Regions from separate parts of the Streptomyces sp. NPDC002619 genome, predicted to be linked through region 3. Evidence: riboswitches for the same ligand, from Rfam matches in the RefSeq annotation. Region 3 holds a riboswitch; each other region holds the start of a gene.
What was found. Region 3 has a riboswitch for cyclic di-AMP ahead of ACFYXB_RS01865 (NlpC/P60 family protein). Riboswitches for the same ligand answer to the same signal wherever they lie in the genome.

Region 1 (5,884 bases), on a different contig from region 3:
CGGGATCTCCGTGGGCAGCAGCTCGTCCGCCGTCTTGGCCAGGATGCGCGCGACGTCGAGCGCGACGTTGCCGACGCCGAGCACGGCGACCTTCTCGGCCTCCAGGGGCCAGGTCCGGGGCACGTCCGGGTGACCGTCGTACCAGGAGACGAAGTCGGCGGCGCCGTACGAACCGTCCAGTTCCATACCGGGTATGGACAGGTCGCGGTCCGCCATCGCGCCGGTGGAGAAGATCACGGCGTCGTAGAACGCGCGCAGGTCGTCGAGGCTGATGTCCTTCGGGTAGTCGACGTTGCCGAACAGCCGGATCTGCGGCTTGTCGAGCACTTGGTGCAGCGCGGTGACGATGCCCTTGATGCGCGGGTGGTCGGGCGCGACGCCGTACCGGATCAGGCCGAAGGGGGCGGGCATCCGCTCGAAGAGGTCGATGGACACACCGGGCTCGGCGGCCACCTCGGATTTGAGCAGGGCGTCGGCGGCGTAGATCCCGGCGGGGCCGGCTCCGACGATGGCTACCCGCAGGGGGCGCGGCATGATCAGGTTCCCTTCGAGCGAGGAAAAGGCGACTCGATCGGGAAGCCTAAGCTAAGGCAGACCTAAGTTAGTACGGGGGTCCGGTCTATGACCCCATAAAGCGATCTTATGGGCTGGATAAGGCGCTCTAATGGGCCGACCGGACCCCTGTGGTCACGCGGGCCTGATCACCCGGTGGATCGCCGACTCCCCGGCGCCGAAGATCGACTCCTCGCGGATGAGCGAACCGGGGCCGGGCGCGTGGACCATCATGCCGTTGCCGACGTACAGGCCGACGTGACTGTCGTTGTCGAAGAAGAAGACGAGATCTCCGTCCTGGATGTCGGTGAGCGTGACAGACATGCCCGCGCTCGCCTGCTCCCGCGCGGAACGCGGCAGGGCGACGCCCGCGGCCTTCCAGGCGGCCTGCGTGAGACTCGCGTAGTCGTACGAGTCCGGCCCGGTCGCACCCCAGAGACACGGCCTGCCGATCTGCTCCCGCGCGAAGGCGACGGCCTTGCCGGCGTTGCCGCCGTACAGGGCGTCCGGCGCGCTGCCGATACCGACCGGCGCGAAGGATCCGGTGTCCGTGAGGGCGGTCGTGAGAAAGGTCCCGATGTCGGTGGTGGGGGAGGGGGCTGCGAAGGACCCGGGTTCGGCCCAGGTGCTGGGACCGAGTGCGTCGGGCAAGCCCAGGGGGTCCGGTGTACCCAGCGGGTCGGACGTGCCCAGGGGGTCCGGCATGCCGAGCGCATCGGCTGTGCCGCGCGGCGTGTCCGTCGACGACGGTGTCGCCACGCCGAGGCCGACCGCCCACGACGGGGGTCGCCACTCCTCCTCGGTCGGCTGTTCCACCGGAGCCTGTACGCCGGACCAGGCGCCCGAGTCGGTCGGCCGGGCCTCGATCGCCGCGATCGGGCCGGTCCGCTGTACGGCGTACCGCGACAGCAGGTCACGGGCCACGGCGAGCTTGCGCCGGTTCCGCTCCTTGGCGGTGCCCGGCGAGGGGCGCCGCGGCTCGGCGGCGCGGGCGGGCAGTGCCTTGGGCGCCTCCGGTTCCCGGCGTGAGCCGGGTACGGCGGGCAACGCGGCGACGAGCCGGCCGGTCGGCGACGCGTCCGGTCCCGTGGATCCGCCAGACCCTGCGGTCAGCTCGGCAACGGGGCGGACCGCCGGTTCCCGCAGTGGGCGATCGAGTGCTCCGGCTGACGGCCCGGCGGGGAGCTCCGGCATGCGTCGACGACCTGTCAACTCCGGCCCCGCGCGCCTGAGTTCATCCTCCGACTGAGCCTTGGGGCGATCCTCGGCGGGGCGCTGCGGCCTGCGGTCGTTCGGCAGTGCGGCCGGCACGGTCGGGCCGAGCTTCGCGCGGGCCGCGTCGAACCACTGCCGGGTGACCTGGTCCAGATCGGGATCGGTCCGTGCGGAGCGGTTCTTGCGCAACGGGACGCCACGGCCCCGTGTGCCCGACGTCCTCGCGCGGGTCGCGTTGTAGTTCCCGGTGGCGTTCTCTGCCTGGTCGTAGAGGCTGTCGATCCGCTGTCGAACCTCGTCGCGGCTCTCCGGCGCCATGGGAGACGCACTCCTTCCGTACTCCGCCTACCGAGTTAGCTGTCGGGTTCGGGCGGTCGATTCCGGAAGGCTTGCCCTACGGCCCCTGCCCCGACGGGCAGTTGGACCGATTCACCCCAATGTCGGTTGGGTCCCCGGCTCCGGTCGCCACGCAGGGCGCCGGACTCGGCGGAGGCCACGCGGCCCGGCGGGATTCGCCGGGGGGAGCCGTGCGGCCCGGTCGTCAACTTAGCCAACTTGTGTGGCGCACGTGAAGGTTGAAGTGCGAATTGCCCGATACGTATTTGTGATGTTCGCCCCGCAGTTCGGGGACGGGCTGCAATGCATCGGGACAATTGCCCTGCGTTGGCGTCCGCGTACATCAGATCGGGCGTCAGGAGCGCCACCGTGCCCGGCAGGGCCTGGAACACCGCCGCGTAGTCGATCTCCGGATTCGTCATGGCATCGCCGTCCGGTCGGCAGCAGGTTTTGCATCATTTTCCCACGAAACGGCATGCGGGCTGCCGGGCGTCACGGATCGGAGTCGGGTGACTGCGTACGGCTGTTCAACCGTGTCGGCCGTGACGCCCGTGTCGCCATGCGCCCTTGGTGGCCATGAGGTGGCCATGAATCCGCGGGGCGTTTGAACACCCGGGCGTGCGGCGCCGTATGGGTGCGGGGGATTTCCATGCCGAGACGGCCTCGAGACGCAGGGGTACTTCCGTGGGACGCAACAGGCGCAGACGCCCGACAGGCGCACGACGCGCGACCTTCGCAGCGGTCGCACTGATGCTGGGCGGAGGTGGTCTGATCGCGGTGAACGTCTACGCGTCCGCCACCGAAGGCGGTTGGGGTCAGGAGTCGGACCAGAGCCGGAACGCACAGGTCCTGGCCGCGGGGGCGGCCACGATCGACTGCCCGGACATCGGCAGCCGCCTGACCGCCGTGCCGGACGAGGCGAAGGCGGACGTCGACCGCGAACTCGCCCTCCTCGACCAGCAGATCGCCGCGGCCTACCAGCAACTGCAGGACTCCGCGCAGGCCCAGCAGCAGGATTCCGCGTTCGCCGACAACAGCATCATGAACCCCCTCAAGGACAAGCGCGCCGCGACCATCGAGCGGATCGCGGGCGCCATCGACCGCACGGGGGACCGCCCGCAAGGCCTGGAGGACCTGGCCGCATGCACGCTGCGGCCGGCCGGCAACCAGACCGGCGACGGCGCGAACAGCGGCCAGGGGCAGGCCGATCCGAGTCAGGGCCAGGGGCAGGGCGACGGCGCTCAACAGCAGAACGGCGGACAGGGCGGCAACGGCCCCGTCGCCGCCGACTACGCCGACATCACCACCGTCCAGCCCAACGTGCAGAACCCGCCCCAGCAGGCCGACGCCTCCAAGGGCACCTTCACGAGCAGCTGCGGTGTCAACGCGGGCGGACTGTTCAACTCGGACAACGTGATCGTCGCTCCCGGCGTCAGCAACGGCGCCCACCACTTCCACGACTACATCGGCAACCAGTCCAACAATGCCTTCGCCAGCGACGACGACCTGGCGAACGCCGACACGAGCTGCGAGGACAAGGGCGACAAGTCGACGTACTACTGGCCCGTACTGCGTCTGCAGGACGGCTCGCGCGAGCGGGACGCCGACGCGCCGGGCGGTGGCACCGAGGGCAACGCCGGCAAGATTGTCACGCCCGAGCAGGTCACGCTGTCGTTCGAGGGCAGCCCGCGCGGCAAGGTCACGGCCATGCCGCGGCTGCTGCGCATCATCACCGGCGACGCCAAGGCGTTCGTCAACGGCCCCGCCAACGCCAATGCGTCGTGGAGCTGCACCGGCTTCGAGGATCGGCAACTGAAGGACAAGTACCCGCTGTGCCCGTCCGGCAGCGACGTCGTACGCACCTTCAAGTTCCAGAGCTGCTGGGACGGACGGAACATCGACAGCGCCAACCACCGCACGCACGTGGCGTTCGCCGCCGCGGACGGCAGCTGCCCCCAGGGCTTCGAGGCGATTCCGCAGCTGGTGCAGCGCATCGTCTACGACGTCGACGCGCCCAGCCTCCAGGACGGGGGCCGCACCACGCCGTTGTTCGCGGTGGACTCCTTCCCCGAGCAGTTGCACAAGCCGGTCACCGACCACGGCGACTTCATCAACGTCTTCGACGAGAAGCTGATGGGGGAGATGGTCGACTGCATCAACTCCGGCCGCACGTGCGGCTCCGGTGCCGCCCCGGCTCCCAGCGAGCAGCCGAGCGAGCAGCCGGGCCAGGAGCCGAGCGACCCGCCCGCCTCCGATCCCGCCCCCGCGCCCGGCCAGAGCGACGAGCCCGCCCCCGGCGACACGGCGACGCAGGAGCCCGGCGAACCGCCGGCCGATACGCCCCCGGCCACCGACGCCCCCACCACCGAGGCACCCAGGGTGTACGCGACGGCGTCGCCCGACGGCAACGCCCCGGCACAGGATGACTCGGACAAGGCCGACGGCAAGGTCAGCGAGGTCGGCAGCGACAGCGGGGCCACCGAATCCTCGGAACTCGGCGGACCCACCCAGTCCGACGCGCCCGCGGTGGTCGGGGCCGACGCCCCCTCCGCCGCCGCGCAGACCGAACCCCAGGCGGTCCAGGGCGGGCTCGCGGAGACGGGGGCGAACCTCTGGCCCGCCGCGCTCGGCGCACTGCTCGTCATCGCGGGCTTCGTCGTGCTGCGCCGCATGGGACGCCGTTCCATGTGACCCGGCACCGACCGACGGAACCGCGCGGCACGGGAGGCCGCGGCCGGTCAGGGTGACCAGCTCACCACCCTGACGACCGAGGCCTCCCCGCCGACCCGGACGAGTGGCGGCCCCACCGGACGGGGCCGCATGGTGGCGACGACCGTGGCGGGGCTCTCGAGCGAGTCGCCCATGTCGACGGTGATCCGGGTACGGCCCTCGCTCGCCAGGTGCGCCGCCAGACAGGCCGTGCTGTTGGCGTTGGCGATGTCCTCCGGGACGCCGATCGCCGGCGCGAACATCCGGGCGGCCAGGGCGCCTTCGCCGCCCGGCACGGAGTGGACGTAACAGCCCAGCAGCCCGAGCCGGTCGCAGGCACTGCGCAGCCGGTCGAAGTCGGGGGAGAGCCCGGCGAGCACGGCCCGCGACCGGACCGGCACGAGCAACCGCCAGCGCCCCGTGGACGCCACCCGCACACCGGCCGCGAGCGTGTCCTCGGCGATGCCGAGCGCGGCGAGCACCAGACCCGCTTCGGCCTCGGTGGGCTCACGCAGGCGCACCGGACCGGGATCGAAGACCGCCTCGACCCGCTCGCCGTCACGTGCCCAGCTCCCGGTGAACGTCCGTCCTCCGGCGCGCAGTTCGGCCTCGAAGCGCTCGGTTCCCGCACGCTCGGCGAGCACGGCCAGCGCTGCGACCGTGCCGTGCCCGCAGGCCGGCAGCTCACCGGCCGACGTGAAGAAGCGCAGCGTCGCGCCCGTACGGCCGCCGTCCGTCTCGCCGGTCGTGACGAAAACGGCATGGGAGGTGCCGAGGCTCGCGGGCAGGGCGAGCCGGTCGGCCTCGGTGAGCGGGGCGTCGTCGAGCACCGCTGTGGGGCTGCCGCCGCTGCCGTCGCGCTGACAGGCGTGGACGATCGTGACGGGGAGGGACCGGCCGGCCATCGGATGCCCCGCCGTCCGGTAGCTCTTCTCGCTCACGTTGTCCTCCAGGTGGGAAGGGTAACCGGGGGCACCGACGACGCCGTACGGGATTGCCCGTGGGCTCCCGGTTCCCTGGCAGCACCGTTTGCGGCCGGGAGGCGCGCCACGGCAGGGTGCGTGATGTGCCT
Region 2 (5,884 bases), on a different contig from region 3:
TCTGCCGGAGACGGCTCTGCCGCGAGGAGGGGTATGCCATGACCCGACCGTCCGCCCGCTATGTCCTGCCGGAGTTCACCGAGCGCACGAGCGCCGGCCAGCGGACGCTCGACCCGTACTCGAGGCTGCTGGAGGAGAGGATCGTCTTCCTCGGCACATCGATCGACGACACGGCGGCCAACGACGTGATGGCGCAGTTCATGCACCTCGAGCACCACGATCCGGACCGGGACATCTCGCTGTACGTGAACTCCCCCGGCGGCTCGTTCAGCGCCATGGCGGCGATCTACGACACGATGCGCTACGTCGGCTGCGACGTGGAGACGATCTGCCTGGGGCAGGCCGGCTCGTCGGCGGCCTTGCTGGTCGCGGCCGGTACGCCGGGCAAGCGGTTCGCGCTGCCGGGCGCACGGATGGTGGTCCAGCAGCCGTCGCTGCCCGAGCCGGTGCAGGGGCAGCCGAGCGATCTCGTCATCCAGGCGGAGGAGTTGGGTCGGGTCCGGGTGCTGCTGGAAGGAATGCTCGTTCGGCACACCGGTCGTAGCGCGGAGCAGGTCCACGAGGACCTCGAACGGGATCTGATCCTGGACGCCCCGGGCGCGCTGGCGTATGGACTGGTGGACGGCATCATCCCCAGCCGCAAGGCCTCCCGCCGCACGCCCGACGCGGGGTGAGCGGCCGATGCTGCCACCGGAACTCCCGCCGCTGCCCGCCCTGACCCGCGCCGAGGGCGAGTTGATCGACCGTTACCTGGAAGTGGTCGACCTGCTGGGCCGGATCAATCCGGCGTCGGACGGGGACACGTATCGCGGGCTGCGGGCGGCCCAGGCGCTGGTGCGCAAGGCGGCGGAGCTGCAGGACGCGCTGGCGACGATGCATCAGCGGGGCGAGACGGAGCTGCATGCGGCCACGCTGGCACGGGCATTGCGGGTCCTGGACGGTGAGCGCCGCACGGCGCGGGTGTCTTTGCCGCCGCCCTGACGCATGGGCCGGCGCGGGCGTCCGGGACCGGGGTGCCGCACACTCGACGACCGGACACCCCGGCCCGAGTTGAAACGACCCAAACGACGTACCCCTGTTCGGCGTAGAAAAGCATTTTTTTTCGGCGTCGCGCGGGATGCGCGGGGCGCCCGCCGAGGGGCTCGGCGAGGTGCTCCCGCGCTGGTCCGAGGGCTCGTCAACTCCTGGACGAGGGTGCGAACAAGGCACCGTGGACCCGAACGGGCGAATGGTGAGTAACACCACAAATCCCCGGTTCCTTTGGGATTTTCGGACACGCGTGAGTGAGGATCCCTGTCTGACGACAAGCCCCCGCCACAGCGGCGGGGCGGTCCGGGCGGACGCCGAGTCCTGCCGCCGCCCGGATGACCGGTCGACGGCAGTGGATCGGCAGGAGTGGAGGACCCAGGCAAGACGGGTCGCCGGAACGGACGTTCGTTCGTCTGAAGGTTCGTTCCGACCGGCCCTTGGGGTGAAGCCGCGGCAACGCGGCCGGGCTACTTCGCCAGTCCGAATCCGACAGGTCATCCTTCACAGGCGGCTGACGAAGGGTTGCGCATGACTGCGCTCAATCGTGTCCCGTCGCTGATGGTCCGGGCTGGTACGGCCTCGGCGCTCACCATCGCCGCCATGGGCGGCTCGATCGTGGTTCCGGGCGTGGCCACGGACGCCGCCGCCGCGACGAGGGCGACGGCGACGAAGGCACTCCGGATCGCGGCCTCGATGAAGGGCTCCCCGTACCAGTGGGGTGCCACCGGGCCGCGCAGGTTCGACTGTTCCGGGCTCACGCTCTACTCGTTCAAGAAGGCGGGCAAGAGGCTGCCGCGGACGGCCGCCCAGCAGTACAACAGAACGCGTCATATCTCGGCCAGGAACCGCAAGGCCGGTGACCTGGTGTTCTTCCACTATGGCTCGAGCGTCTACCACGTCGGCATCTATGCCGGGAAGGGAAGGATCTGGCACGCGCCGAAGTCCGGTGACGTGGTGAGGCTGCAGAAGATCTGGACGCGGAGCGTCTGGTACGGCCGCGTGAGCTGAACTGCCCGAGGGCTGACGGCCGCAGGCGTGCGGCCCCGCCCTCGGCGACCGACCCAGCAGGAGCCGGAGAGTCTCACGGCTCCTGCTGGGTCGCCGTCGTGAGGGGCTGGGCCGGGACTGTCCAGGGGAGTTCGATGGAGACGGTCTTGCCGCCCTCGCGCGTGGGACGGACGCGCAGTTTGCCGCCGCATTCCGCGGTGAGCCAGCGGATGATGACCATGCCGCGTCCATTGTCCTGCTGGACGGCGGCGGGCAGTCTCTTGGGGAAGCGGGGATGACTGTCCGTGACGCCGATGCGGAGGTGTTCGTCACGGATGAGCACCATGTCCACCGTGAAGGTGGGTGACTGACCGAGGGTGTGCTGTACGGCGTTGGTGGTGAGTTCGGAGACGATGAGCCGGATGGTGTCGGCGACTTCCGTGTCCGCAGGCAGGCCCCACTCCGCGAGGGTGCCGAGTACGTAGGAGCGGGCCGCGGAGACCGAGGCGGGATCGCTCGGCAGAGTTACGGATGCTTCCAGATGGTCTGCCATGGCGACGTTGTCCCTTTCCCACGGGACCGCAGTCCGACACGGAGCGGATGGTTCGAGTACGGTCCCGGACTGGTGCTTCGTCGTCAGACTGCCATCACCACGTCGGTCACGGTGGCGATCCACCAAGATATGCATATATCTGTCGCTCAAAGCGGTGAACTCTGCGACGGCAGAGCGTATTTGGGCGGCACGTAAGGAGTAATGCCGAGTAAGGAGTAGCGCATGCAGCACGGTCCCGCGGTGCGCCGCCGGAAGCTGGGCGCCGAACTGCGCTCCCTGCGCACCGGTGCGGGTCTCACGAGCGGTGAGGCGGCCCGGATGGTGGGGTGGCACCAGTCGAAAGTGAGCCGTATCGAGACGGGTGCGAGCGGCGCGAAAGCGGCCGATGTGCGGTTACTCCTGGACGCCTATGGTGTGGCGGACGGTCAACTGCGCGAGCTGCTGCTGGCGTTGGCGGGCTCGGAGAACGGCTACGGCCGTCACCACTGGTGGCACGCCTATCGCGGGGTGCTGCCGCCCGCCTACCGGGACTTCATCAGCCTGGAGTCGCAGGCCAGCGGGATGCGCACGCTTGAGACGCTGGTGGTACCGGGGCTGTTGCAGACGCCTGAGTACGCGCGGGCGGTGACCCGGGCGGCCGTGGGCGAGCCGGACAGCGCTGCGGACGACCGGCTGGACACGCTGGTGGAGGTGCGGCTGGCCCGGCAGGACGTGCTGCGGTCGAATCCGCCGCTGGAGCTGAGCGCCGTACTGGACGAGGCGGTGTTGCGAAGGGATGTCGGCGGTCCGGACGTCATGGCGCGGCAGCTGAAGCGGCTGATGGAGGCGGCGCGCCTGCCTCAAGTGCGGCTGCAGGTGCTGCCGTTCGCGGCCGGTGCGCATATCGGAATCACCGGACCTTTCGTTATCTTCTCATTTCCGAGCACATCTGATCTGGATGTGGTTGTTCTCGACCACTTGACGAGTAGCCTCTATCTGGAGCGGAAAGAAGACCTCCAGGCCTACTCAGAGGCCTTCAACACCCTTCAGATCCACGCCCTTTCACCCGAGGACTCGTTGGATTACATCGCCGGGATAGGTGACGGCGCGTAAGGAGGCACCATGACTGCACTGCCTCGGAACGTACCTTCCAGTACCGATCTGCACGGTGTGCGGTGGCTGCGCAGCAGCTACAGCACGGGAGCGAACAACTGCGTGGAGACGGCTCGGCCGCACTCCGGTCCGTGGACCGGGCTGCTCGCCGTGCGCGACTCCAAGGCACCTGCCGGACCCGCGCTGCTCTTCTCCCCCGAGAGCTGGGCGGGATTCCTCAACACGCTCCGCTGATCCTCTGCCGGACCGACCCACCGCCCCTTATTGATCAGTTTCCGCACAGGCGACGCACGGCCGTGTCACGCCGACTCATGGTCGCGTCTCGCCGATCACCCGTACAGCGCGCTCGATCTCGGACCCGGAGAGGTCCGCGCGGGCGGTCAGCCTGAGCCGTGAGATGCCGTCGGGCACGGAAGGAGGACGGAAGCAGCCCACGGCCAGGCCCGCCCTACGGCAGTCGGCCGCCCAGCGCACGGCCCCCTCCGGGGAGGGCGCCCGCACGGAGACCACCGCGGCGTCCGGACGTACGGCTTGAAGACCCGCGGCGGTCAGGCGTGCGTGCAGTTCGCCGGCCACATCGCGGGCGCGCGCCGCCCGTTCCGGCTCACGGCGCAGCAGCCTGAGCGCCGCCAGGGCCGCGCCAGCGGCGGCGGGCGCGAGTCCCGTGTCGAAAATGAACGTTCGTGCCGCGTTGACCAGGTGGTCGATCACCCGGGCCGGGCCGAGCACCGCACCGCCCTGGCTGCCCAGCGACTTGGACAGCGTGACCGTGACGACCACGTCGTCGGCGCCCGCGAGCCCGGCCGCGTACGGCGCTCCCCGGCCGCCGTCGCCCAGGACGCCGAGTCCGTGGGCGTCGTCGACGACCAGCCCCGCGCCGTGCTCGCGGCAGGCCGCGGCGAGCGCGGCCAGCGGGGCCGCGTCCCCGTCGACGGAGAACACCGTGTCGGAGACGGCGATCGCGGGTCCCTCGTGCGTGCCGAGCGCCTTGCGGATGGCGTCCGGATCGGCGTGCCCGACCACCTGGGTGGTGCCGCGAGCAAGGCGGCAGCCGTCGATCAGGGAGGCGTGGTTGCCGGCGTCGGAGACGATCAGCGAGCCGTGCGGCCCGAGCGCGGTGACGGCGGCGAGGTTGGCGGCGTATCCGGAGGAGAAGACCAGGGCCGCCTCGAAGCCGCAGAATTCGGCCAGCTCGCGCTCCAGCTCGGTGTGGAGTTCGGTGGTGCCGGTGACCAGCCGGGAGCCCGTCGAGCCGCCGCCCCAGGTCCGTGCCGCCCCGGCCGCGCCCTCCGTGACGTCGGGATGGTGGGACAGGCCCAGGTAGTCGTTGCTCGCCAGGTCGAGGAGCGGCCAGGCGGCGGGGCGGGGGCGCAGGGTCCGTACCAGTCCGGCGCGGCGGCGTTGCTCCGCCTGGTCGTCGATCCAGCCGAACGCCATGTCTCCTCCGGGGAATTTGTAGGCAGTGGACAGACACTAGCCGGACGACCAGCCGCCCAGGGTGTGGCAATACCCACACGGTGAACCGTCTCCGTTGTGCAAACTCTCCTTGGCCCGGGGCGGTCCCGTAGGACAGGATCGGACCTCATGGACCTGCTGAACACGCTGGTGGACAAGGGGCTTCGGCGCGAGCTGCCGACCCGCGACGAAGCGCTCGCCGTTCTGGCCACCTCCGACGACGACGTGCTCGATGTGGTGGCCGCGGCCGGCAAGGTGCGCCGGCACTGGTTCGGCCGGCGCGTGAAACTGAACTACCTGGTGAACCTCAAGTCCGGCTTGTGCCCCGAGGACTGCTCCTACTGCTCCCAGCGGCTGGGCTCCAACGCCGACATCCTGAAGTACACCTGGCTCAAGCCCGACCAGGCCTCCGAGGCGGCCGCCGCGGGCCTGGCCGGTGGCGCCAAGCGGGTCTGTCTGGTCGCCAGCGGGCGGGGTCCGACGGACCGTGACGTGGACCGGGTCTCGGACACGATCAGGGCGATCAAGGAGGGCAACGAGGGCGTCGAGGTGTGCGCCTGTCTGGGGCTGCTCTCCGACGGTCAGGCCGAACGGCTGCGCGACGCGGGCGCGGACGCGTACAACCACAATCTCAACACCTCCGAGGGAACGTACGCGGACATCACGACGACGCACACGTACGCCGATCGGGTGGACACGGTCCAGAAGGCGCACGCGGCCGGTCTGTCCGCGTGCTCCGGTCTCATCGCCGGCATGGGCGAGAGCGAC
Region 3 (5,884 bases):
AGGCCAGGACGAGGAAGAACAGCGCGCCGGTCACCGAGTGCAGGACGTCCCGGTCGTCGTCGTTCCACAGGTACAGCCGCGGGCTGTCGGCGGCGATCAGCTTCACCCCGGCCAGCGTCGAGTTGGCCAGCGCGCCCCCCGCGATCCACTGGTCCCCGGCGCCCTCGGTGAGCTGCCGCGGTTCGAAGCGGGGCAGCGCGAAGCCGTACAGCACGAGCCCCAGCCAGAACAGCACCAGCGCGGTGTGCGCGAGCCAGGCCGTCGACTCGACGGCCGCCAGAGTGGCCGCCAGGACGGCGAGTCCCTGCGTGGCCACACAGCCCAGGAACACCGCGCCCGGCATGTGGCGCTGCCAGTGCGGTACGACGAGGAGCATCAGGACCGGCCAGAGTACGGCCGACAGCGCGAGCAGCGCCTCCGCCACCGTCTGCCAGCCGAGCATGGAGAAACGCGTGCCGAGCACGGTGGTCGCGGCCACGGCCGTCAGCGCGCCCGGCGTCCTCGCCTGGGCCACCCACCGCTCCCGATCGCGCACCAGTCCCACCCCGAAGGACGCGGCGAGCGCCAGCCAGGAGACACAGGCCATCGTCAGAAACAGCCGGGACAGGACCTCGTATCCGGTCAGCTGCAGCCCGACCGACACGATCCCGGTCGCCATCACGGCGGCCCCGGCCGCAGGCGGACGCTGCGCCCACCAGGGGCGAAGGGGAGAGGTCCCGGGCATGGGCCCGATGCTAGGGACCAACACACCCGATACGAGCGGGCCACGCGCGCGTGACCTTCAAAAACGCGCGCGTGCGGGACAGGGGCGAGGCGCGTGCGCGCGGTGTGGTGGGCCGTGGCGCGCGTTGCCAGGAGCCCGCGCCTGGGGCGACCCGAGCGGGCGCGGCGCCCCGTGGGAGGGGCGTGCGCCTCAGGGAGGGGCGCGTCGTGCTTGTGCCCGGCGCGGAGTGCACGAGGCGCGCCGGGCGTGTGGAACAGGCGCCGGGCGCGCACATGATGCGCTAGGCGCACGGCACGCGAGCGCACGCCCGGCGGGCGGTACGGCGACTCGCTCCCTGCGTCCGCGCCCCCGCGCTCGCCCAGGCGGCACGAGCCGCCGCGTGCGGTGCGGGAGTGCACGCCCCGCGTGTGACGTACCTCGCGCGCCCCGTTGCTCGGGCACGCGCCCCGCCTTGGTCAGGCCGGGCGTACCACGCTGTGGATGATCGAGTCGCCGGCGTAGTAGACCGACTCCTCGCGGACGTAGGCGCCGGGCTTCGGGGCGTGGATCATCATGCCGTCGCCGATGTAGAGGCCGACGTGGCTGATGTCGTCGTAGAAGAAGATCAGGTCACCGGGCTGGGCGTCGGCGAGGGAGACGGTGGTGCCCGCGTTGACCTGGTCCCAGGTGGTGCGCGGGAGGTCGACGCCGGCGGCCTTCCAAGCGGCCTGGGTGAGGCCGGAGCAGTCGTAGGAGTCGGGCCCGGTGGCGCCCCAGACGTACGGCTTGCCGATCTGGGCGCGGGCGAAGGCGATCGCCTTGTCGGCCTTGGTGGCGTACGAGTCGGACGAAGATGATCCGGACGAGGGCGAGGTCGACGAACCCGACGAACTTGTCGAGCCCGAGGAGCCCGTCGAGCCCGAGGAGCTGCTCTCCTTCTGCGCCGCCGCTTCCTCCGCCGCCTTCTGCGCCGCCTGCTGCTTGGCGAGCTCGGCGGCCTTCCGCGCCGCCTCCTCCTGCTTCTGCTTCTCGATGGCGGCGAGCCGCGCCTTCTCCTCCGCCGTCAGCTTGGACAGCAGCTCACGCGCGCTGGAGAGCTTCGTCTGGACGGTCGCCTTCGCGGTCTTCAGCTCGCTCTGCGACTCGTTCAGCGTCTCGAGGCTCTTGGTGGCCTCCTGCCGCTTCTTCATCGTCGCGGACTGCTCCGTGACGTAGTCGTCGACCGCGTCCTTCTGGCGCGTGGTCATCCGGCTCATCAGCTGGGTCTGGTCGAAGTAGTCCTGCGGACTGTCGGCCAGGAGGAAGGTGGCGGTGTCGGGGGCGGCGGCACCGGTGCGGTACTGGGCCGCGGCGAACGTGCCCAGCTCCTCGCGGGCTTTGTTGAGCTTGTCCGTGCGCCGGGCGACGTCGTCCAGAAGCGCGTCGACCTGCTTGCGCTGCGTGCCGGACTTCTCCTTGGCCGAGTTGTACTTCTCGGTCGCCGACTCCGCCTGGCGGTAGAGGTCGTCGACCTTCTTCTGCACCTCCTCGACGCTCGGCTTGCCGTCGGTGGAGGGGGCGGCGTTGGCGGTCTGGGTGAGCAGGGCCACAGAGGTGAGGGCGGCGGTGGCGAGGACGGGGGTGCCTATGCCGGCTATGCGCGTGCTCGCGGCGCGCGGCTTGCGGTGCGACGCCAAAGGAGGCGACTCCTTCCATGTTCCGCCTACCGAGTTAGCTGTCGGGTTCGGGCGGGTGGTTCGGAAGGCTTGCCCTACGGCCCGTTCTCCGGAAGGGAGTTGGGCCGATCCACCCCAAGGTCGGTGGGTCCCCGGCTCCGGCGGCCTCGGGGCGGCACACCGGACTCGGCGGAGGCCGCGCGGCCCGGCGACGTTCGCCGGTGGGGGTCGTACGGCCCGCCCGGAACGGTAGCCAACTGGTGTGGCGCCTGTGAAGGTTGATGGGCGATATGCCCGATACATTTTCGTGACCTTTGGTCAAGGTGCGACAAGGCGTGGTTGATAGATGACGACGAGCAGTGACTTGTCCGGTTTGTTCGCCGTGTCGATCGTCGGTGCCCGCGTGCCACCCGACCGGAATTCGGCTCGTCGCGCACCGTGATCAAGCGATCGTTGCTGGTGACGGCGGTGCCGGGCTGTCGGGGAACGAGGGATGTTCTCGGGGCGGCGGCGGGTTGTCGGTGGGGCGCCCTAGACTCGGAGAGCGATGAGCAGCCTCTTTGACGACAGCTTCCTGGCGAACCTCCAGGCCCCCCAGGGGCGCGAGGAGGAACCCCCGCCACCGCCCGAGGACGATCATGCTCCGGAGTCACTTCCGGACGATCTGTTCGGCGGGAAGTTCGACGTGCCGCCGGACCGGGACTCGTACTACCGCGACGGCGCCCCGCGCCCGGCCATCGACGCGGCCGCCCTCCTGGAGGGGCTGAACGAGAACCAGCGCGCGGCCGTCGTCCATGCCGGCACCCCCCTGCTCATCGTGGCCGGCGCCGGCTCCGGCAAGACCCGTGTGCTCACGCACCGCATCGCGTATCTCCTGGCCGAGCGGAGCGTGCACCCGGGCCAGATCCTCGCGATCACCTTCACCAACAAGGCCGCGGGCGAGATGAAGGAGCGCGTCGAGCAGCTCGTCGGCCCGCGCGCGAACGCGATGTGGGTGATGACCTTCCACAGCGCGTGCGTGCGCATCCTGCGGCGCGAGAGCAAGAAGCTGGGCTTCACATCGAGCTTCTCGATCTACGACGCCGCCGACTCCAAGCGGCTCATGGCACTCGTCTGCCGTGATCTCGATCTCGATCCCAAGCGCTATCCGCCCAAGTCCTTCAGCGCCAAGATCAGCAACCTCAAGAACGAGCTGATCGACGAGGAGGACTTCGCCGCGCAGGCCGCTGGGGGCACATCCCAGACGGAGTCTGGGGGAGGCTTTGAGAAGACCCTCGCCCAGGCCTACGCCCTCTACCAGTCGCGTCTGCGCGAGGCGAACGCCCTCGACTTCGACGACCTGATCATGACGACGGTCAATCTGCTGCGCGCCTTCCCGGACGTCGCCGAGCACTACCGCCGCCGCTTCCGGCACGTCCTGGTCGACGAGTACCAGGACACCAACCACGCCCAGTACGCGCTCGTGCGCGAACTCGTCGGCACCGGCCGGCACGACGAGGACGTACCGCCCGCCGGGCACGACCTACCGCCCGCCGAGCTGTGCGTCGTGGGCGACGCCGACCAGTCGATCTACGCCTTCCGCGGCGCGACGATCCGCAACATCCTCCAGTTCGAGGAGGACTACCCGGACGCGACGACGATCCTCCTGGAGCAGAACTACCGCTCCACCCAGACGATCCTGTCCGCCGCCAACGCGGTCATCGAGCGCAACGAGTCCCGCCGCCCCAAGAACCTGTGGACCAACGCGGGCGCGGGCGCGCAGATCACCGGCTATGTGGCCGACACGGAGCACGACGAGGCGCAGTTCGTCGCCGACGAGATCGACCGGCTCACGGACGCGGGCGAGGCGAAGTCCGGCGACGTCGCCGTGTTCTACCGCACCAACGCCCAGTCCCGTGTCTTCGAAGAGGTCTTCATCCGCGTCGGCCTGCCCTACAAGGTCGTCGGCGGTGTCCGCTTCTACGAGCGCAAGGAGGTCCGGGACGTCCTGGCCTACCTGCGCGTGCTCGCGAACCCTGAGGACTCGGTCCCGCTGCGCCGCATCCTCAACGTGCCCAAACGCGGCATCGGTGAACGCGCGGAGGCGATGATCGACGCCCTCGCCCAGCGCGAGAAGATCAGCTTCCCGCAGGCGCTGCGCCGCGTCGACGAGGCGTACGGCATGGCCGCGCGGTCCACGAACGCCGTCAAGCGGTTCAACACGCTGATGGAGGACCTCCGTACGATCGTCGAGTCGGGCGCGGGACCGGCCACCGTCCTGGAAGCCATACTCGAACGCACCGGCTATCTGGCCGAGTTGCAGTCCTCGACCGACCCCCAGGACGAGACCCGGATCGAGAACCTCCAGGAACTCGCCGCCGTCGCCCTGGAGTTCGAGCAGGAACGAGCGGAGGGCGAGCAGGGCACCCTGGCCGACTTCCTGGAGCAGGTCGCGCTGGTAGCCGACTCCGACCAGATCCCGGACGAGGACGAGGAGGGCTCCGGCGTCATCACGCTGATGACCCTCCACACGGCCAAGGGCCTGGAGTTTCCGGTGGTCTTCCTGACCGGCATGGAGGACGGCGTCTTCCCTCACATGCGCGCCCTCGGCCAGACCAAGGAACTGGAGGAGGAGCGGCGCCTCGCGTACGTCGGCATCACCCGTGCGCGGGAGCGGCTCTACCTCACGCGCTCGACCCTGCGCAGCGCCTGGGGCCAGCCGTCGTACAACCCGCCCTCCCGCTTCCTGGAGGAGATCCCGGCCGCCCACATGGAGTGGAAGCGGACAGGGGCCACAGCGCCCGTGTCCTCGGGCCCGGCGTCCGGCATCGCGGCCTCGCTGTCCTCGACCCGCTCGCGCTCCTCGGCGTCGGGCGCGTCCGGGTTCGCCACGAACCGGGCTTCGCAGAAGCCGGTGGTGTCCCTGGCCGTCGGGGACCGGGTGACGCACGACCAGTTCGGGCTGGGCACGGTCCTCGCGGTGACGGGCGAGGGCGACAAGGCCCAGGCGACGATCGACTTCGGGGACGCCAAGCCGAAGCGGCTTGTGCTGCGGTACGCGCCGGTGGAGAAGCTGTAGCGCGAAAAGCCGCGGCCCCAGTGGGCCGCGGCTCTGACGAAACCGTTGCTCAGGTGGGGTCGAGGCCGTGGCTGCGCAGCCACGGGAGCGGGTCGATCGCCGAACCGCCTGCGGGCCGAACCTCGAAGTGCAGGTGCGGACCGGTCGAGTTGCCGGAGTTCCCGGAGTAGGCGATCGGATCGCCGGCCTTGACGACCGTCCCGGAGACGACGCGGTAGCTGGAGAGGTGGCAGTACCAGGTCTCCGTGCCGTCCATCGCCGTCACGATCATCATGTTGCCGTAGGCGCTGTTCCACTGCGTGCGGACGGTGCCGTCGGTCGCGGACATCACCGTCGTGCCGTACGAGACGGGGAAGTCGATGCCCGTGTGCACGGACATCCAGTTCACGCCCGCCTGCCCGAAGTAGGCACTGAGGCCTCGCTGCATCACCGGAAGCGCGAACTTCGGGCGCAGCCGCTCCTTGCGGG
Region 4 (5,884 bases), on a different contig from region 3:
GCGTTGAGCCGCACCTCAGAGGAGGTGTTGATGATCCCGAAGGCGTTCGGCCCGATGATTCGCATGCCGTACGTGCGCGCGTGCCGGACGAGTTCGCGCTGCCGCTCGCGCCCGTCGGGACCGCTCTCCGCGTAGCCGGCGGAGACCACCACGAGCCCTTGCACCCCGTGCTCGCCGCACTCGGTGACCACCTGGGGCACCTGCTCGGCGGGGACGGCGACCACCACGAGGTCGACATGGCCGCCGATTTCGCGCACCGAGCGGTACGCCGGCACTCCGTCTACGTCCTTCAGCTCCTCGGGGAAGGCCCTGTTGACCGCGTACAGGCTGCCGGTGAACCCGGCGTCCCTGATGTTGCCGAGGAGGCCGCGGCCGATCCCGCCGGGCGTGCGGCCGACGCCGACGACTGCGACGGAGCCGGGCGCGAGGAGCCGTCGTACGGACCGCGCCTCCGCGCGCTGCTCCCGCGCGCGCTGCACTGCAAGGGACCGGTCGGTGGGTTCGAGGTCGAATTCCAGGCGTACGACGCCGTCCTCGAAGCTGCGCTTCTGGGTGTACCCGGCGTCCGTGAACACCTTGATCATCTTGGTGTTGGCGGGCAGCACCTCGGCGGCGAACCGGCGGATGCCGCGCTCGCGGGCGACGGCCGCGATGTGTTCCAGGAGGGCGGAGGCGACCCCGCGGCCCTGCTGGGCGTCCTGCACGAGGAAGGCGACCTCGGCCTCGTCGGCGGGGGCGGAGGCGGGTGCTCCGCCGGCGCCGATGCGGTCGTAGCGTACGGTGGCGATGAACTCGCCGCCGATGGTGGCCGCGAGCCCCACCCGGTCCACGAAGTCGTGGTGCGTGAAGCGGTGGACGTCCTTGGCGGACAGACGTGGGTACGCCGCGAAGAAGCGGTAGTACTTCGACTCGTCCGAGACCTGCTCGTAGAAGCTGACCAGGCGGTCGGCGTCGTCGACGGTGATCGGCCGGATGCGTGCGGTGCCACCGTCGCGCAGCACCACGTCCGCCTCCCAGTGGGCGGGGTACTCGTGCCGGTCCTGCCGGTCCGCCGGGGTCTGCATGGGCCCCAGAGTACGGCTCGCCAATGACAACGGCGCGAGGCAGTCTGTGGGGAACGGAGTCGGACCGAGGCCGCGGTCCGACTCCACGCCTGGGCGGGACGCAGGACCGCTCCGGGCATGCTTCACCATATGGGAAACTGGTCTAGACAACCCTGAACACTGAAGGGCAGCATCACATGGCTGAGCGCCGCGTCAACGTCGGCTGGGCCGAGGGTCTCCACGCCCGCCCCGCTTCCATCTTCGTCCGAGCCGCCACGGCCGCAGGCGTCCCCGTGACGATCGCCAAGGCCGACGGCAACCCCGTCAACGCGGCCTCCATGCTGGCCGTCCTCGGCCTGGGCGCCCAGGGCGGCGAGGAGATCGTCCTCGCCTCCGACGCCGAAGGCGCGGACGTCGCCCTGGACCGGCTGGCCAAGCTGGTCGCCGAGGGCCTCGAGGAACTGCCCGAGACCGTCTGAACCGTACCGGATTCATACCGGACCGGTACCGGGAAGCCGCGTCGCCCAGCAGGGGTGGCGCGGCTTCCGCGTTTCCGCGGCACATCTGGTGAATTCACCGCGGGACAGACTCAGGACGCACGAATGAGGCGTGCGCCATGAATTCACGGCGCACGCGAGAAAGGTCAGCGGAAATTCACGCCACCCGAATATCCCCTCTTTGTATACGGCGCCCGTGTTAATGCCGCAGGCTCGACATGTTTACGGGGTGTTGCGAGTTCCTCACACGCTCCGCGCCGGGCGCGAATCGCAGCCGGTGCGCGGTCGTCGCGCGCTCGGTGTGCAGCGCCGTGATCGCCCGCGCGCGCTCGCCGTCGCCGCGCGCCACGGCGTCCACGATGGCACCGTGCTCCGCCCAGGACTCCGCGGGGTCGGCGGGCGCCTCGATCGCGTACATCCATGCGATCTTGTGCCGCAACTGGGTGAGCATCGAGGTCAGGGCATGGCTGCCGGAGGCCTGCGCGAGCGTCTCGTGGAACCAGCCGCCCAGCGAGCGCAGGTCCTCGCTGTTGCCCCGCCTGGCCCGCTCCTGGCCCAGCCTGACCAGGCCGCGCAGCACCTTGAGATGCGCCTCGGTACGCCGCTGAGCGGCCCGGGAGGCGCCGAGCGGCTCCAGGAGCATGCGCATCTCCAGCAGGTCGGCGGCCTCCTGCTCGGTCGGTTCGGCGACGCACGCGCCCGCGTGCCGCCGGGTCACCACGAAGCCCTCGGCCTCCAGGGTGCGCAGAGCCTCGCGGACGGGGACGCGCGAGACGCCGTAGCGGCGGGCCAGCAGTTCCTCGGTGAGCCGGCTGCCGCGCTCGTAGACACCTGCGACGATGTCGTCCCGGATCGCCGTGCATACCGAGTGCGCCGGAATACGCATGACCGACCTCCGCCTTAATCCCCGTGAAACGTCGACGATTGACGTGTGTTCTGTGACTCTATTGCAATGAGCCGGAATTTCCGATGGCGGGCCGGAATCCATGGATATTTTTTGGACAGCGGGGGGTCCGAAACGACGAAAGCCCCGGCTCGAGGGAGCCGGGGCCTCGCTGTCGCGCCTTGGGTCGTCAGACGTTCACGCCGTGCTTGCGGAGATAGGCGACGGGGTCGATGTCCGAGCCGTACTCCGGGGTCGTACGGGCCTCGAAGTGGAGGTGCGGCCCGGTCACGTTGCCGGTCGCGCCGGACAGGCCGATCTGCTGGCCGGGGACGACCGTCTGTCCCACCGAGACACCGATCGACGACAGGTGGCCGTACTGGGTGTACATCCCGTCGGCCATCCTGATCACGATCTGGTTGCCGTACGCCCCGCCCCAGCCGGTCGACACGACCGTGCCCGAGCCGACCGCGTGGACGGTGGTGCCGGAGGAGGCGTGGAAGTCGATGCCGGTGTGGGCGCCGGAGGACCACAGGGAGCCGCCGGTCTTGTAGCCGGTGGAGACGTACGAGTTCGCTATCGGCACGACGAAGGCGTTGAGGCGCTTGCGCTCGGCCTCGCGGGCGGCGCGCTCCTTGGCCGCGCGCTCCTTCTTGGCCTCCTGCGCGGCCGCCTTGCGCGCGGCCTGCTCGGCCGCCTTCTCCTCGGCGGCCTGCTTCTGGGCTGCGGCCTGGGCGTCGATCTGCTGGGCGACCGAGTCGCCGAGGGTGACGACGGGGATGAGGCCCGTCTGCTCGGCCGGGGTCTCGGCGGCGAGCGCCGGGGTGGCCGCGAGGGTGCCCATGACGCCGGTGGTGGCGAGGGCCGCGACGCCCGCCGCGCGAGCGGTGGTGCGACGTGTCCGGGTGGGACGGCGGTGCTTCCCGGTGGCGCGGGTGAACGCCATGGAGTGGCTGGTCCTTTCCTTCCTTCTCGCCTACCGGGTTAGCTGACGGGTTCGGAGCAGGAAGGTCTCCTACGGACCCCCTCGCTCGGCGCGGGCGTCCGATTCACCCCAGGGACGTGTGGGTCCCCGGCTCCCCTGGCTCGCGCCGTAGGGGGACTCGGCGATGACTGTCCGGTGCCGCGGGCGCGGCGCACTGCCTGACGAACAGCCCGGACGACGCTAAGCGGGACAAGTTTCAATCCCCAAACCGATCCGGGCTTTTGTAGCGCATCCCACAGGGCAGACAGGCAACCTCCGCCCCAATTCGGACATCTGGGGGAAATGAGAAAGGGCCCTGACAACCCGTCGGTCGTCAGAGCCCCACGCGCGCGTGCACCACACGGGCTCTACGCGTGCTCTACTCGGCGGAGACGACGCTCACTTCGCCGATGCCGAGAGCCTCCACGGGCTCCTTGATCTGCGCCGCGTCGCCGACCAGGACCGTGACCAGCCGTTCCACCGGGAAGGCGTTGACCACGGCGGCGGTGGCCTCCACGGTGCCGGTGGCTGCGAGCTGCTGGTACAGCGTCGCCTGGTAGTCGTCGGGCAGGTACTGCTCGACCTGGTCGGCGAGCGTGCTGGCCACGGCCGCCGCCGTCTCGTACTTGAGCGGCGCCACGCCGACCAGGTTCTGCACGGCGACGTCGCGCTCCGCGTCGGTGAGTCCTTCCGCGGCGAGCGTGCGCAGCACGGTCCACAGGTCCGCCAGCGCCGGGCCGGTGTTCGGGGTGTCCACGGAGCCGCTGATGGCGAGCATCGAGGCGCCTGTGCCGTCCGGGGCGGACCGCAGGACCTGGCCGAACGCGCGCACACCGTAGGTGTAGCCCTTCTCCTCGCGCAGGACGCGGTCCAGGCGGGAGGTGAGGGTGCCGCCGAGGCAGTACGTGCCGAGCACCTGCGCGGGCCACACGCGGTCGTGCCGGTCGGAGCCGACGCGGCCGATGAGCAGCTGGGTCTGGACAGCGCCGGGGCGGTCCACGATGACGACCCGGCCGGTGTCGTCGGCGCTCACCGGCGGCACGGGGCGCGGCTGAGCCTGGGAGCCGGTCCAGTCGCCCAGGGTCTCGCCGAGCAGCTCGTCCAGGTCGATGCCGGTGAGGTCGCCGACGACCACGGCGGTGGCCGTGGCGGGCCTGACGTGCCGGTCGTAGAAGGCGCTTACGGCCACCGCGTCGATCTTCTCGACCGTGTCCTCGGTGCCCTGGCGCGGGCGGGACATGCGCGCGGTCGCCGGGAACAGCTCCTTGGAGAGCTCCTTGGCAGCGCGGCGGGAGGGGTTGGCCAGCTCGTGCGGGATCTCGTCGAGGCGGTTGCGGACCAGCCGCTCGACCTCGCTGTCCGCGAACGCCGGCGCCCTGAGGGCGTCGGCGAGCAGCCCGAGCGCCTTGCCGAGGCGGGAGGCGGGTACCTCCAGGCTCAGCCTGACGCCGGGGTGGTCGGCATGCGCGTCGAGGGTGGCGCCGCAGCGCTCCAGCTCGGCGGCGAACTCCTCGGCGGAGTGCTTGTCGGTGCCCTCGGAGAAGGCCCGCGCCATGATCGTGGCGACGCCGTCGAAGCCGGCCGGCTCGGCGTCCAGGGGCGCGTCGAGGAGCACCTCGACGGCCACGACCTGCTGGCCGGGGCGGTGGCAGCGCAGCACGGTCAGGCCGTTGTCCAGCGTGCCTCGCTCGGGGGCCGGGAAGGCCCACGGCTTCGCCTCGCCCGCGCGGGGCTGGGGGTGGAACTCCATCGCGGCGAGCTCGGTCACTTGGCCGCCTCCTCGTTGTCGTCCTGGTCTGCGGTGGCGCCGGCTTCGACGGTGGCCTCGGACTCCGGGTCCTCGGGGATGCCCGGGTCCTCGGTGTGCTCCGCGGACTCGGCCGACAGCGGCTCGTACACGAGCACCGCGCGGTTGTCGGGGCGCAGCCGGGCCTGGGCGACCTCCTTGACCTCCTCCGGGGTCACCGCGAGGACGCGCTGCACGGCGGTGAGGGCGAGCTGCGGGTCGCCGAACAGGACGGCGTACCGGCACAGTTCGTCGGCGCGGCCCGCGACCGTGCCGAGCCGGTCCAGCCACTCGCGCTCCAACTGGGCCTGGGCGCGCTCCATTTCCTCGGACGTGGGGCCCTCCTCGGCGAAGCGGGCGAGCTCCTCGTCGATCGCGGTCTCGATGACCGGCACCTCGACATCGCCGGAGGTCTTCACGTCCAGCCAGCCCAGGGAGGGCGCCCCGGCCAGCCGCAGCAGGCCGAACCCGGCCGCGACCGCCGTACGGTCGCGCCGTACGAGCCGGTTGTAGAGCCGGGAGGACTCGCCGCCGCCCAGGACGGTGAGCGCCACGTCGACCGCGTCCGCCTCGCGCGTGCCGTCCTCGGGGAGCCGGTAGGCGGCCATCAGGGCGCGGGCCGGGACCTCCTCGACGACGACCTCGCGCAGCTGCTCGCCGATGACGTCCGGCAGCGAGCCGTCACGCGGCGTGGGCTTGCCGTCGTGGGCG

Region 1: linked by a shared signal. The riboswitch ahead of ACFYXB_RS23135 (NlpC/P60 family protein) and the one ahead of ACFYXB_RS01865 (NlpC/P60 family protein) in region 3 are both predicted to bind cyclic di-AMP.
Region 2: linked by a shared signal. The riboswitch ahead of ACFYXB_RS10250 (C40 family peptidase) and the one ahead of ACFYXB_RS01865 (NlpC/P60 family protein) in region 3 are both predicted to bind cyclic di-AMP.
Region 4: linked by a shared signal. The riboswitch ahead of ACFYXB_RS26970 (M23 family metallopeptidase) and the one ahead of ACFYXB_RS01865 (NlpC/P60 family protein) in region 3 are both predicted to bind cyclic di-AMP.

The regions. Positions count from the first base shown of each region.
Region 1 is NZ_JBIAQV010000014.1:186,227-192,110, reverse strand. Features, by position in the region: gene ACFYXB_RS23140 (FAD-dependent oxidoreductase) at 1-534, opposite strand, end outside; gene ACFYXB_RS23135 (NlpC/P60 family protein) at 688-2,085, opposite strand; cyclic di-AMP (ydaO/yuaA leader) riboswitch at 2,094-2,266, opposite strand; gene ACFYXB_RS23130 (DUF1996 domain-containing protein) at 2,854-4,794, shown strand; gene ACFYXB_RS23125 (PhzF family phenazine biosynthesis protein) at 4,842-5,753, opposite strand; gene ACFYXB_RS23120 (NAD(P)H-dependent oxidoreductase) at 5,879-5,884, shown strand, end outside.
Region 2 is NZ_JBIAQV010000004.1:198,941-204,824, forward strand. Features, by position in the region: gene ACFYXB_RS10240 (ATP-dependent Clp protease proteolytic subunit) at 39-674, shown strand; gene ACFYXB_RS10245 (hypothetical protein) at 682-981, shown strand; cyclic di-AMP (ydaO/yuaA leader) riboswitch at 1,361-1,555, shown strand; gene ACFYXB_RS10250 (C40 family peptidase) at 1,558-2,037, shown strand; gene ACFYXB_RS10255 (ATP-binding protein) at 2,111-2,569, opposite strand; gene ACFYXB_RS10260 (helix-turn-helix transcriptional regulator) at 2,792-3,661, shown strand; gene ACFYXB_RS10265 (DUF397 domain-containing protein) at 3,671-3,895, shown strand; gene ACFYXB_RS10270 (8-amino-7-oxononanoate synthase) at 3,971-5,098, opposite strand; gene bioB (biotin synthase BioB) at 5,246-5,884, shown strand, end outside.
Region 3 is NZ_JBIAQV010000001.1:355,901-361,784, forward strand. Features, by position in the region: gene ACFYXB_RS01860 (tellurite resistance/C4-dicarboxylate transporter family protein) at 1-724, opposite strand, end outside; gene ACFYXB_RS01865 (NlpC/P60 family protein) at 1,180-2,379, opposite strand; cyclic di-AMP (ydaO/yuaA leader) riboswitch at 2,388-2,560, opposite strand; gene pcrA (DNA helicase PcrA) at 2,906-5,416, shown strand; gene ACFYXB_RS01875 (peptidoglycan DD-metalloendopeptidase family protein) at 5,466-5,884, opposite strand, start outside.
Region 4 is NZ_JBIAQV010000019.1:116,196-122,079, reverse strand. Features, by position in the region: gene ACFYXB_RS26985 (GNAT family N-acetyltransferase) at 1-1,064, opposite strand, end outside; gene ACFYXB_RS26980 (HPr family phosphocarrier protein) at 1,241-1,522, shown strand; gene ACFYXB_RS26975 (GntR family transcriptional regulator) at 1,740-2,426, opposite strand; gene ACFYXB_RS26970 (M23 family metallopeptidase) at 2,614-3,369, opposite strand; cyclic di-AMP (ydaO/yuaA leader) riboswitch at 3,383-3,542, opposite strand; gene ACFYXB_RS26965 (M16 family metallopeptidase) at 3,767-5,155, opposite strand; gene ACFYXB_RS26960 (M16 family metallopeptidase) at 5,152-5,884, opposite strand, start outside.